Regions from separate parts of the Brevundimonas aurantiaca genome, predicted to be linked through region 1. Evidence: riboswitches for the same ligand, from Rfam matches in the RefSeq annotation. Region 1 holds a riboswitch; the other holds the start of a gene.
The links. Region 1 has a riboswitch for cobalamin ahead of JMT67_RS10670 (TonB-dependent receptor plug domain-containing protein). Riboswitches for the same ligand answer to the same signal wherever they lie in the genome.

Region 1 (6,110 bases):
TCTGGATGAGATCAAGGCCTTGGGGGCCCAGGTCCACCTGTCTTCGGTCTTCGCCGGCGGCCTGTTGTTCGCCCCCGGCGACGATCTTCCGGCCCATTTGACCGGATATGATCAGGCCCTGTCGCGCATCCGACGGCGCCTGGCGGAACGCCGCTGCGATCCGATGCAGGCCGCCCTGGCCTACGCCTTTTCTCTGGAGGCGGTGGACCGGGTGGTGGCCAGCGTGGCCTCCGCCGCCGAGCTGCGCGCCATATTGGCGGCCGCCCATGCGCCGGGCCCCGACCTGGACTGGTCGGAGCTGGCGCTGGAGGCGCCGGCGGCCTTCGCCGCCGACGCCCGCAACCTGATCAGTAGCGCAGCCTGATCCCGACATAGGCCGACCGGCCGGGCTCTCCATAGCCGAACACCTGCTGATAGTGTTCGTCGCCCAGGTTCTCGATCCGCGCCGTCAGGGCGACCTTGTCCGTCAAGGCGTAGGCCGCGTTCAGATTGGCGGTGACGAAACCCTTGCGGACCACGGTCGAGAAGCCGCCGGAATCGTCCTGATCGCCTTCCGCCCGCACGGTCAGGGCGCCCGACAGTCGATCCCCCGTCCAGCCCAGGGTCGCCGAACCGGCGTGTTCGGGCACGCGGAGCAGTCGGGCGCCCGTGGTGCGGTCCGCAGCGTCGGTCCAGGCGTAGGCCAAGGTCAGGTCGAAACCGGCGCCGAGGCGCGCGCGGCCTTCCAGCTCGAGCCCGTCCGACCGCGTCTTGGCGACGTTGACGTAGCGGCCGGCGGAATAGGTGATTTGGTCCTCGACGTTCAGCCGATACAGGGTCGCGCGTCCCTCGAACCGACCGCCGGCGGAGGCCCAGCCCAGGGCGATCTCGACGCTGTCGGCCGTCTCCGGCTTCAGCGCGGGCCACGGCTGGGGCGCGAAACAATAGTCGCACACCGCCTGGCTGACGGTCGGGGCCTTGAAGCCTGTGCCATAGGCGCCCGACAGGATGAAGCCGCCGGCCAGATCATAGGCCGCCGAAATCCGCCCCGTGGTCTTTGAGCCGAAATCGTCCGTGTCGTCGTACCGCAATCCGCCGCTCAGGTTCAGCGGGCCGGCGTCATACCGGGCCACGCCGAACACCGAGGTTATCGACAGGTCGCGCGACAGACCTGACGACAGGGCCGCCGAGGCCTCGTTGCGTTCGACGCCGAAGGCGTAGTCCACGCCTTGCGCCTGACCGTCCGCCTGCCAGCGGTAGGCCTGACGGTCGCCGCTGAAGGTCGAGCCGAAGCCGTCGCTGTAGGAGGTGCGCTCCAGATCGGACGCCGAGATGCTGAACTGATGATCAAGACCGAAAGCCTGGGCCGTCACCCGACCGAAGCCCGACCACTGTTCGCTGTCCTGGGCGTCGTCGGTGTCGGCCAGCACATAGTCAGGCGCGGGGAAGCCGTCGATGTCGGCGTGGCTGTCGTTCCAGCGCGCCGCGCCTTCGACCTTGACGGCGTCGGACAGGACATAGCGGCCCTTGGCGCCCAGGGTCGTGCTGCGAAAGCCGTCGGTCTCGGGATTGCCGTCCGCCTTGTCCGCCGCCGAAATCCCGTCGGTCTGGAAGCGCGAGACATAGGCGCTGAAGGCGTAGGTCTCATTGGCGACGCCGGCCGACAGACGACCGCGCGCCGTGTCGAAGCTGCCCGCCTCGGCCTCGGCGCGAACGCCGTCGATTTCGCGCGTGGGGAAGGAAACCCCCCCGCCGATAGCGTCCGATCCCCACAGGGACGACTGCGGACCGCTGAGCACCTCGATCCGGTCGATGTCGGCCAGTTCGAAGCTGGAGAAGTCATAGGCGCCGTTCGGTTCGGCCGCATCATTGACCGGCGCGCCGTCCACCAGCACCAGGGTCTTGCCCGGCGTCGCGCCGCGCATGCGGACCTGGGCGATCCCGCCGAAGGCCCCTGTTCGCGTCACCGACAGGCCAGGCACGTCGGACAGGATGTCGGCGGCGAAGACGGCGCCGCGTTGCTCAATGATCCTGGAATCGATGACCCGGGCGCCGGGCGTCTCGGCGACGATGGCGGGAAGGCGGGTGGCGGTGACCACGACCTCGTCCAGCTGGGTCGCCTCATCGGCGAAAGCGGGTGCGGCGATGACGGCGGCTATGGCCGCCGTCGATGAAAGAATGGAGCGCTTCATTGTGAGCGATGTCCCCGTATCGGCCCGGCGAATGCGCGCGCAGGGTCGTGACCAGCGAGCCGATCCGCCCGGCCGCGAGGCCGGGACGACGCAAGATCGGGTCGCTTCCACGGAGAAACCGCGCCTCTGTCTGGTCCCGGACAGGAGCGAGCGACGTCGGCGGCCAGGTCTCCTGGCTTGCGGGTCATAAACCGCCGTCCTCGCCTTCCCAGTCACCCAGTGGCGCCGAGGTCGAGACCCCGGACGGACGACGCTCTCGCCGCCTACAGTTGCGGGCACAGCCACGGTGTCTCACCGTGTTCCCTTAACCGCCTGATCCGGCCTATCGCAGGGGCGACAAGCCTGTGCAAGAGCCGGTCAACGGGCTTGAGCGCCAGGACGCGATCCGTCACCCTGTCGCAACATGAACGCCCCTGTCTCTCACCCGCCTGACATCGCCGCCGCTCTGGAGGGCGCCACGCCCTTCATGGCCCAGTATCTGACGGCCAAGGCCGGTCAGCCGGACGCCATCCTGTTCTTCCGCATGGGCGACTTCTACGAGCTGTTCTTCAAGGACGCCGAGGTGGCGGCGGCGGCTCTGGGCATCACCCTGACCAAGCGGGGCAAGCACCAGGGCGAGGACATCCCCATGGCCGGGGTGCCGGTCCACGCCATGGAGGGCTATCTGGCCCGGCTGATCCGCCTGGGCCACAAGGTGGCCATCTGCGAACAGCTGGAAGACCCGGCCGAGGCCAAGAAGCGCGGCGGCAAGGCCGTGGTCCAGCGCGGCGTGGTGCGGGTGGTGACGCCCGGCACCCTGACCGAGGACAGTCTGCTGGATGCGCGCGGCGCCAACCGGCTGGCCGCCGCAGCGATGCGCAAGGGTCGCGCGGCCGTGGCGGTGGTCGAACTGTCTTCCGGCGCGGTGGACAGCGTCGCCTGTGCGCTGGAGGATCTCGGGGCGACCCTGGCCGCCTTCCGCCCGTCCGAGGTCCTGGTCACTGACCGCATCTATTCCGACCCGACGACGCGGGACGCCCTGGACGGGTCCGGCGGCGTGGTTCAGGCCCTGGCCTCGGCCATCGCCGAGCCCCAGGCGGCGCGGACGCGGGTCGAGCGGCTGTACGGGGTTGCGGCCCTGGACGGGTTCGGCGCCTTCGAGGAGGCCGAGGTCTCGGCGCTCGGCCTGATCGCCGCCTATCTGGAGACGACCCAGGCCGGCAAGGTTCCGGCCCTGGCCCCGCCCCGCCGTCTGGGCGAGAGCGGGTTTCTGGCCATCGACCCGGCGACCCGGGCCAGTCTGGAGATCGACCGGACGCAGAGGGGCGAACGCGAAGGCTCGCTCTTGGCCTGTATCGACCGCACCGTCACCTCGGGCGGGGCCCGGGCCCTGGCGGAACGGATCGCCCGGCCGCTGCGCGACCCCCTGGCGATCAATGAACAGCTCGATGCGGTCGAATGGCTGCTGGAGCGGCGCGATCTGCGGCGCGCCCTTCGCGACGGTCTGAAGGCCTCGGCCGATGTGGCGCGGGCGGTCGGACGGCTGGCCCTGGGGCGCGGCGGTCCGCGCGATCTGGCCGCCGTGCGCGTCGGCCTGTCCGTCGCCGAGGGGATCGCGGGCCTGTTCATCGGCCAGGTGGACCCGCTCACCGGCCGGCCGCGCCGCATCGCCCTGGCCCTGGACCGACTGAACCTGTCGCCCGAGGTGTCGCGGCTGAAGGCCGATCTGATCGACGGCCTGGTGGACGAACCGTCCCATCTGGCCCGCGACGGCGGTTTCGTGCGCCCCGACTATCGGCCTGAACTGGACGCCGCCCGCACCCTGCGCGACGACAGCCGCCGGGTGGTGGCCGATCTGGAGGCGCGGGCGGTCGCCGAGTCCGGCGTGCCCTTCAAGGTCAAGCACAACGCCGTCCTGGGCTATTTCCTGGAAACCTCGGCCAAGGCGGCGGAGGGTCTGTTGCGGGCCGGGCCGGACAGTCCCTTCATCCACCGTCAGACCCTGGCCAGCCAGGTACGGTTCACCACGGTCGAACTGTCGGAGCTGGACGCCCGGATCAGCCAGGCCGGTCACCGCGCCCTGGCCATCGAGGCCGAGACCTTCGAGGGCTGGCGGCGCGAGGTCGCCCGCCTGGCCCAGCCGCTGCAGGCGGTCGCGGAGGCTCTGGCCGAGCTGGACGCCCATGCGGCCCTGGCGGAATGGGCCCAGGAGGCCGGGGCGACTCGGCCGGTGGTGGACGACAGTCTGGTCTTCTCGGTCGAGGCCGGGCGGCATCCGGTGGTCGAGGCGGCGGTCAAGGCGGCCGGCGATCCCTATACGCCCAACAACGCCCGGCTGGACGGGTCTGGATCGGACTGCGCCCGGCTGGCTATCGTCACCGGGCCGAACATGGCCGGTAAGTCGACCTTCCTGCGCCAGAACGCGCTTTTGGTGATCCTGGCCCAGGCCGGGGCCTTCGTGCCGGCGCGGGCGATGCGTCTGGGCGTGGTGGACCGGCTGTTCAGCCGCGTCGGCGCCGGCGACGACCTGGCGCGCGGCCGCTCCACCTTCATGATGGAGATGGTCGAGACCGCCGCCATCCTGACCCAGGCCACGCCGCGCAGCTTCGTGGTTCTGGACGAGATCGGCCGGGGCACGGCGACCTATGACGGCCTGGCGATCGCCTGGGCCACGGCCGAGGCCCTGCACGACGTCAACCGCGCCCGCACCCTGTTCGCCACCCACTATCACGAGCTGGCCCAGCTGGAGACGCGGCTGGACCACGTCTGCAACCTGTCCATGACGGCCAAGGAATGGAACGGCGACCTGGTCTTTCTGCACGAGGCGGCGCCGGGCGCGGCGGACCGGTCCTACGGCGTTCAGGTGGCCAAGCTGGCCGGGGCGCCGGCCGCGGTGGTCGCGCGGGCCAAGGCGGTGCTGGAGCGGCTGGAAGGGGAGAAGGCGGCAGCGGCCCGCCTGGACGATCTGCCGCTGTTCGCCGTGGCCGAACCGGAGCCGCCGCGCGCGCCTTCCAAGCTGGAGGCGGCCTTGCAGGCGGTGGACCCCGACGCCCTGACGCCGCGCGAGGCTCTGGAGACGCTCTACAGGTTGAAGAGCCTGGCTGATTGAGAAGGTCGGCCCTTGCCAGGGATAGAAATCCAGACCCTGTTCGGTAACAGTCGTGGTCCGCCAGACCGAATCGCTGAGGATCGGCCATGAAGCCCAGCGCGCTTTCCCTTTCCGGCAAGACGGCCTTGATGGTCATTACGGCCCTCGGCGTCCTGACCCTGGTGCTGACGGCCGTCGCTGCGGTCCTGCTGACCCGCGACGCTGAGGCCCAGGCCGCCGAGCGTCAGGAGGCCAATATGCGGGTCGCCTGGGACGTGCTGGCCGATTACGGCGACGGCTTCACGGCGCGCGACGGCAGGCTGTATGTCGGATCGACGCCGATGAACGACTTCGTCGAGCCGGTGGACCGGATCAAGACCCTGGTCGGGGGTACGGCCACCGTCTTTCTGAACGATCTGCGCGTGACCACCAATGTGGTCAAGGACGACGGCTCGCGCGCCGTCGGCACTCGGTTGAAGCCCGGTCCCGTCTATGATGCGGTGCTGAAGGCGGGCCGACCCTATCGAGGCCAGGCCGACATTCTGGGCAAGCCTTATTTCGTCGCCTACGACCCGATCAAGACCAGGGCCGGCCAGACCATCGGCGTGCTGTATGTCGGCATTCCCAAGGCGGACTTCATGGCCTCGGTGAACCAGGTGATGATCGCCCTGTTCGTGTGCGGCTTGGCCGCCGCCCTGCTGGGGGTAGGGCTGTGTCTGATCGTTTCCCGCCGGATGTTTTCGCCTCTCAAGGCCCTGTGCGAGCGGATGGAGGCCCTGCGCCAGGGCCGAACCGACTTCGACACGCCCTGGGCCATGCGTGAAGACGACATCGGCCAGATGGCCCGCGCCGTCGCCGCCTTCCGCGACGCT
Region 2 (6,110 bases), 1.9 Mb from region 1:
AGGTGCTCGTACTCAGGCCGTTCGAGGATCTGGTCGATTAGTTATCGGAAATCAAGAAAACGAGGAAATTGGGCGCTGCAACTAAGGGTGATGGCAATTTCTCGCCAAAGTTGGTAACGTAACGGTACCAACATGTGGAGGGTTCTATGGCTGGATACAAAAAATTGCTTTCCTCTGGCGTTTTTGCGCTGAGTCTTCTTTTAATTCCAAGCCAAACTTTGGCGGGATCGCTTGCGTGTGAGAACATGTGTGAGCAAATTTTAGAGCAAAGAGTCGATGAGTGTAACGGGGCTTATGATGTGGGCGGTTATGAGTGGGATCAATGCTTAGGCTTGGCAATGGGGGCACATAGAAACTGTGTTGGCTACGTCTGCGGATTCATTAGCTGGTAAAATAAAGCCCCGGCGGATCGGTCCGCCGGGGCTCTTTTTAGTCAGCAGGCCGTCAGGCTTAGAAGGCGCCCAGGACGCTGGTGATGGCGGAAACGCCCAGGCCGGCGCCGGCGCGGTCACGCGCTTGCAGGCCGCCGCCGAAGCTGTAGCGCAGACCCAGCGACCAGGTGTCGACGTCCAGCGAGTCGATGTCGGCGCGGGTGTAGGAAGCGCCGACCGAGAACGGGGTGTTCTCGATTTCGTACTCGGCGCCAACGCCGTAGGTCCAGGCGTCCACGTCGCCGCCGGCGACATCGACGTTGTTGTAGCTGACGCCGGCGTTCAGGCGCAGGTTCGGCATCACGTAGAAGGCGGCGTCGCCGCCGACGGTCCAGATGTCGGCGTCTGCGTCGTCAGCCGTGGTGTAGGCGACCAGGCCGGTCAGGGTCGCGTTGGACAGGTACTTCTGGGCCTCGGCGCCGACGGTCCAGACCGGCTCATCGCCCGAGCCGATGCCGTTGGCGGCGACGAAGGCGCCCGCGCGGACGTCCGAGGTCCACATCTTGGTCAGGTGGGCGGCGGCGACGCCGGTGACGTCTTCTTCACCGAAGGCCTTGGTGTAGTCGACGGCGCCGTTCAGGGTCACGGTCCAGTCAGCGGCCGGCAGGGCGACCGTGCCGTCCACGGTCCAGACGTCGGCGTCGACATCGTTGCCGGCGACTTCGATCGAGGGGTTGGAATAGGTCACGCCGACCGAGCCGACGGCGTCTTGGGCGAAGGCCGGGGCGGCGAACAGGGCGGCGGCGGCCGTGGCGAGGAGGATCGTCTTCATTTTCTTTTGTCCTTAGCAGTCTCGACCCGGATGGGGGTCCGGGGAGGGCGGCTGCTATCAGGCGCGGACGAAGCTGAGCATTAAATCGTCGTTACGTAAGTGTCTTGAAACTGTCGTGTTGCCCATCCGCCACGCCTTGTGGTCGCAATGTGTCAGGGGTGGGCGCATCTGGAGGCAAAGGGTTAAGCTGTGGCAATCGCATAATCGTATAAGCATATCCTTATATGTATTGACGGCCTGCTGATTGTGAGGCCATCCTCAGCCGTCGTGGTCTGCACGTGGTCTTCGGAACACGTGCAGCTAAGAGGGAAGCCGGTGGGAAACCGGCGCTGCCCCCGCAACTGTAAGCGGCGAGTCGAAGGTCCATCTCGTGTCACTGGCGTTCACGCCGGGAAGGCCGGACCCTAGGCGTCGACCCGTGAGCCAGGAGACCTGCCCCGACAGATAACGTCCTCCGGCGGGGTGTCCGGTCAGGCCGCATGCGCGCCGCCGGACCCTGCACGTCCGCGTCGGCGTCCGCGCGACCCTGTCCGAAGCCTGGCCACAACACAGGTTTCGAACGTCATGACCCGCCACACCGTCCAGGTCGCCACCCTCGGCTTTCCCCGCATCGGCCCCAAGAGAGAGCTGAAGACCGCGCTCGAGGCCTATTGGGCCGGCAAGACCGACGCCGAGGCCCTTCTGTCCGCCGCCGCCCAGCTGCGCAGCCTGACCTGGGCGCGCCAGCGTGACCTGGGGGCCGACGTCGTGCCGTCCAACGACTTCTCTCTCTATGACCATGTGCTCGACCTGACCGCCATGGTCGGCGCCGTGCCGCCCGCCTACGGCTGGCGCGGGGATCGTGTCGATCTGGCGACCTACTTCGCCATGGCCCGCGGTTCACGGGGCGACGGTCAGGCGTGCGCACACGGTCACGCCCATGCGAGCGGCGAGGGGACGCCGGCCATGGAGATGACCAAATGGTTCGACACCAACTACCATTATCTCGCGCCTGAATTTACCGCCGACCAGGTGTTCCGTCTCGGCTCGACCAAGGCGCTGGACGAATATCTGGAGGCCAGGGCGCTGGGGATCGAGACCCGGCCGGTGCTGCTGGGACCGGTCTCTTATCTCCTGCTGGGCAAGACGCGGGGCGAGCCGTTTGACGTCCTCAGCCTGCTGCCGCGCCTGCTGCCGATCTATGCCGAGGTGCTGCGGTCCCTGGCCCGCGCCGGCGCCACCTGGGTGCAGATGGACGAGCCCTGCCTGGTCACCGATCTGAGCGATGAGGCGAAGGCGGCTTACGACCACGCCTATCGTGTGCTGACCGACGTGACGCCGCCGATCAAGCTGATGCTGACCACCTATTTCGGTGGGCTCGGGGATAATCTGGAGGCCGTGCTGCGCCTGCCGGTTCACGGACTGCACATCGACCTGATCCGAGCGCCGGAGCAGTTGGCCCAGGTCGCGTCTGCGGCGCGCGTCGATCAGGTGCTGTCGCTCGGCGTCATTGACGGCCGCAACGTCTGGAAGGCCGACCTCAACGCCGTGCTGGACAAGGTGGAGCCCCTGGTCGCGGCCGGGCGCAGGGTGGTGATCGCCCCGTCCTCCTCCTTGCTGCACGCCCCGATCGATCTGGAACGGGAGACCGGGCTCGATCCCGAGATCAAGGACTGGCTGGCCTTCGCCGTGCAGAAGGTGGCCGAGTTGGCCACCCTGGCGCGGGCGTTGAATGAAGGCCGCGGCGCGGTGAAAGCGGCGCTCGACGCCTCGACCGCCTCGGTCGCCTCACGTCGCACTTCACCGCGCATCAACGACCCCAAGGTCCAGGCGCGAGCCGCCGATGCCGACCCCGCCCTGGCGCTCAGAAACTCCTGCTTTGAAATTCGTCGCCAGGTTCAGCGAGGGCGTCTGAATCTGCCCGCCTATCCGACCACCACCATCGGCTCCTTTCCTCAGACAGCTGGGATCCGAAAGGCGCGCGCTGATCACGGGCGAGGCGTCATCGACGATGCGGCCTACGCCCGCCTGCTGCGCGACGAGACCGCGCGAGCGATCAAATGGCAGGAGGCGCTCGGCCTGGATGTCCTGGTCCACGGCGAGTTCGAGCGCAACGACATGGTCCAGTACTTCGGCGAGCACTTGTCCGGCTTCGTCTTCACAAAGGCCGCCTGGGTGCAGTCCTACGGTTCGCGCTGCGTGCGCCCGCCCATCCTCTACGGCGACGTCGCGCGGCCCAGGCCCATGACAGTCGAATGGTGGCGCTATGCGCAGGGTCTCACCGACAGACCGGTGAAAGGCATGCTGACGGGCCCCGTCACGATTCTGAACTGGTCCTTCGTGCGCGACGACCAGCCGCGCAGCACCACCTGCCGTCAGATCGCCTTCGCCATCCGCGACGAGGTAGTCGATCTCGAAACCGCCGGCGCCGCCGTCATCCAGATCGACGAGGCCGCCCTGCGCGAAGGCCTGCCCCTGCGGCGCGCCGACTGGGACGACTATCTGGAATGGGCGGTCGAAAGCTTCCGCATCGCGGCATCGGGGGTGCGAGACGAAACCCAGATCCACACCCATATGTGCTATTCGGAGTTCAACGACATCATTCAGGCCATCGGAACCATGGACGCCGACGTCATCTCCATCGAGACCTCGCGGTCCAGGATGGAGCTGCTCGACGCCTTCTCCGACTACCGCTATCCGGCCGAGATCGGGCCGGGCGTCTATGACATCCACTCGCCGCGCGTCCCCACGGTCGAGGCGATGACCGCCCTGCTGAAGGCGGCGGCGCGCAAACTGCCGCAGGACCGGCTTTGGGTGAATCCGGATTGCGGGTTGAAGACGCGGGCTTGGCCCGAGACTGAGGCGGCGCTCGCCAATATGGTGACGGCGGCGCGGCTCATGAGGGCGGGGGAGACGGCGGCGGCCTGATCATTTGCGGCCAGCGGAGGCGGTGTTCGACCGTCCTCCGACCGGCGCGGAAAATCCTATCGCCGCTCTTGGTTCCGCGCTTGACGAAATCGGAATCGCTAGGCATAAGCCGCCACTCTTGTTGGACCGGCTGTGCATCCCCGGATGCAGACGCGGTTCGCAGGAACGACCTGAGACCCTGTTCTTTGCAGTGACCCAGGACTTTAACGGCCTTCGCAGGCGACTGCGTGGGCCGATCGTTTTTGCGGATTTGCGTACCCTGAGGGCCTAGCGCCCGAAGGCCTTCGGTCTTTGAAATGGTTCACAGGGACGCGGTCCTCCGACCGCATTGGAAGTAAGCACCGATATGGATCAAAGCATCCGCATCAGGCTCAAGGCCTTTGATCACCGCGTCCTCGATTTTTCGACGCGCGAGATCGTCAACACCGCCAAGCGCACCGGCGCCACTGTCCGTGGTCCGATTCCGCTGCCGACCCTGATCGAAAAGTTCACCGTGAACCGCTCTCCGCACGTCGATAAGAAGTCGCGTGAGCAGTTTGAAATCCGCACGCACAAGCGCGTGCTCGACATCGTCGACCCCACCCCGCAGACCGTGGACGCGCTCATGAAGCTCGACCTGTCCGCCGGCGTGGACGTCGAGATCAAGATTTAAGTAGAAAGAGGCGGGATCCGATGCGCACGGGCGTGATCGCCAAGAAGCTGGGCATGACCCGCGTGTTCGCCGATGACGGCGCGCACGTTCCGGTCACTGTGCTGCAGCTCGACGGCTGCCAGGTCGTCGGCCAACGTACCCAGGAGCGTGACGGCTACGTCGCTCTCCAGCTGGGCGCTGGCGCGAAGAAGGCTAAGAACACCAACAAGGCTCAACGCGAGACCTTCGCCAAGGCGGAAGTCGAGCCCAAGGCCTATGTGACCGAGTTCCGCGTCGATGCGGACGGTCTGCTGGACGTTGGCGCCGAACTGTCGGCCGACCACTTCGTGGCGGGTCAGAAGGTCGACATCCAGGGCGAGACCATCGGTAAGGGTTTCGCCGGCGCCATGAAGCGCTGGAACTTTGGCGGTCTGCGCGCCACGCACGGCGTGTCGCTGTCGCACCGTTCGCATGGTTCGACCGGTAACCGCCAGGATCCGGGCCGTACCTTCCCCGGCAAGAAGATGGCCGGTCACTACGGCGCCGAAACCGTCACCACCCAGAACCTGACCGTCGTCCGCGTGGACGCCGAGCGCGGCCTGATCCTGATCAAGGGCGCTGTCCCCGGTCATGACGGCGCCTACGTCAAGGTTCGCGACGCCATCAAGAAGGCCCGTCCGGCCGAGGCCCCGTTCCCGGGCGCCGTCAAGTCGGCGAAGGCTGCTGCTCAACCCGCTGAGACCCCGGCTGAAGAAGCCCCGGCCGTTGAAGCGACCGAAGGCGGTGAAGCGTAATGAAACTCTCGGTCATCAAACTCGACGGCAAGGCTGCCGGCGACGTGGAGCTCTCGGACGCCGTCTTCGGCATCTCCGAAATCCGCGGCGACATCCTGGCCCGCACCGTCAGCTGGCAGCTGGCCAAGCGCCGCGCCGGCACGCACAAGGTTCAAACCCGCAACGAGAACTCTCGTACGGGTAAGAAGATGTACAAGCAGAAGGGCACCGGCGGCGCCCGTCACGGTTCGCGCCGTGCGCCGCAGTTCGTCGGCGGCTCGCGCGCCTTCGGTCCGGTCGTTCGCGATCACGGCTTCTCCCTGCCGAAGAAGATTCGCGCCCTGGCTCTGCGTCACGCCCTGTCGTCCAAGGTGAAGTCGGGCGACCTGGTCGTCGTCGACAGCGTATCGGTCACGGAAGCCAAGACGGCCGCCCTGCGCGAGACGCTGGGCAAGCTGGGCTGGACCAAGGCTCTGATCATCGCGGGTCCGGAAGTCGACGCCAACTTCGGTCTGGCCGCCCGCAACATCCCGCACATCGACGTCCTGCCGAACGCCGGCCTGAACGTCTATGACATCCTGCGGGCCGACAAGCTG

Region 2: it holds a riboswitch for cobalamin, as region 1 does, so the genes downstream of both, metE (5-methyltetrahydropteroyltriglutamate--homocysteine S-methyltransferase) here and JMT67_RS10670 (TonB-dependent receptor plug domain-containing protein) in region 1, are expected to answer to the same signal.

The regions. Positions count from the first base shown of each region.
Region 1 covers NZ_CAJGVD010000001.1:2,169,736-2,175,845, reverse strand. The annotation lists gene JMT67_RS10675 (aldo/keto reductase) at 1-364, shown strand, start outside; gene JMT67_RS10670 (TonB-dependent receptor plug domain-containing protein) at 348-2,171, opposite strand; cobalamin riboswitch at 2,337-2,476, opposite strand; gene mutS (DNA mismatch repair protein MutS) at 2,575-5,259, shown strand; gene JMT67_RS10660 (methyl-accepting chemotaxis protein) at 5,346-6,110, shown strand, end outside.
Region 2 covers NZ_CAJGVD010000001.1:236,585-242,694, forward strand. The annotation lists gene JMT67_RS01185 (GIN domain-containing protein) at 1-85, shown strand, start outside; gene JMT67_RS01190 (porin) at 451-1,203, opposite strand; cobalamin riboswitch at 1,456-1,657, shown strand; gene metE (5-methyltetrahydropteroyltriglutamate--homocysteine S-methyltransferase) at 1,768-4,110, shown strand; gene rpsJ (30S ribosomal protein S10) at 4,457-4,762, shown strand; gene rplC (50S ribosomal protein L3) at 4,783-5,535, shown strand; gene rplD (50S ribosomal protein L4) at 5,535-6,110, shown strand, end outside.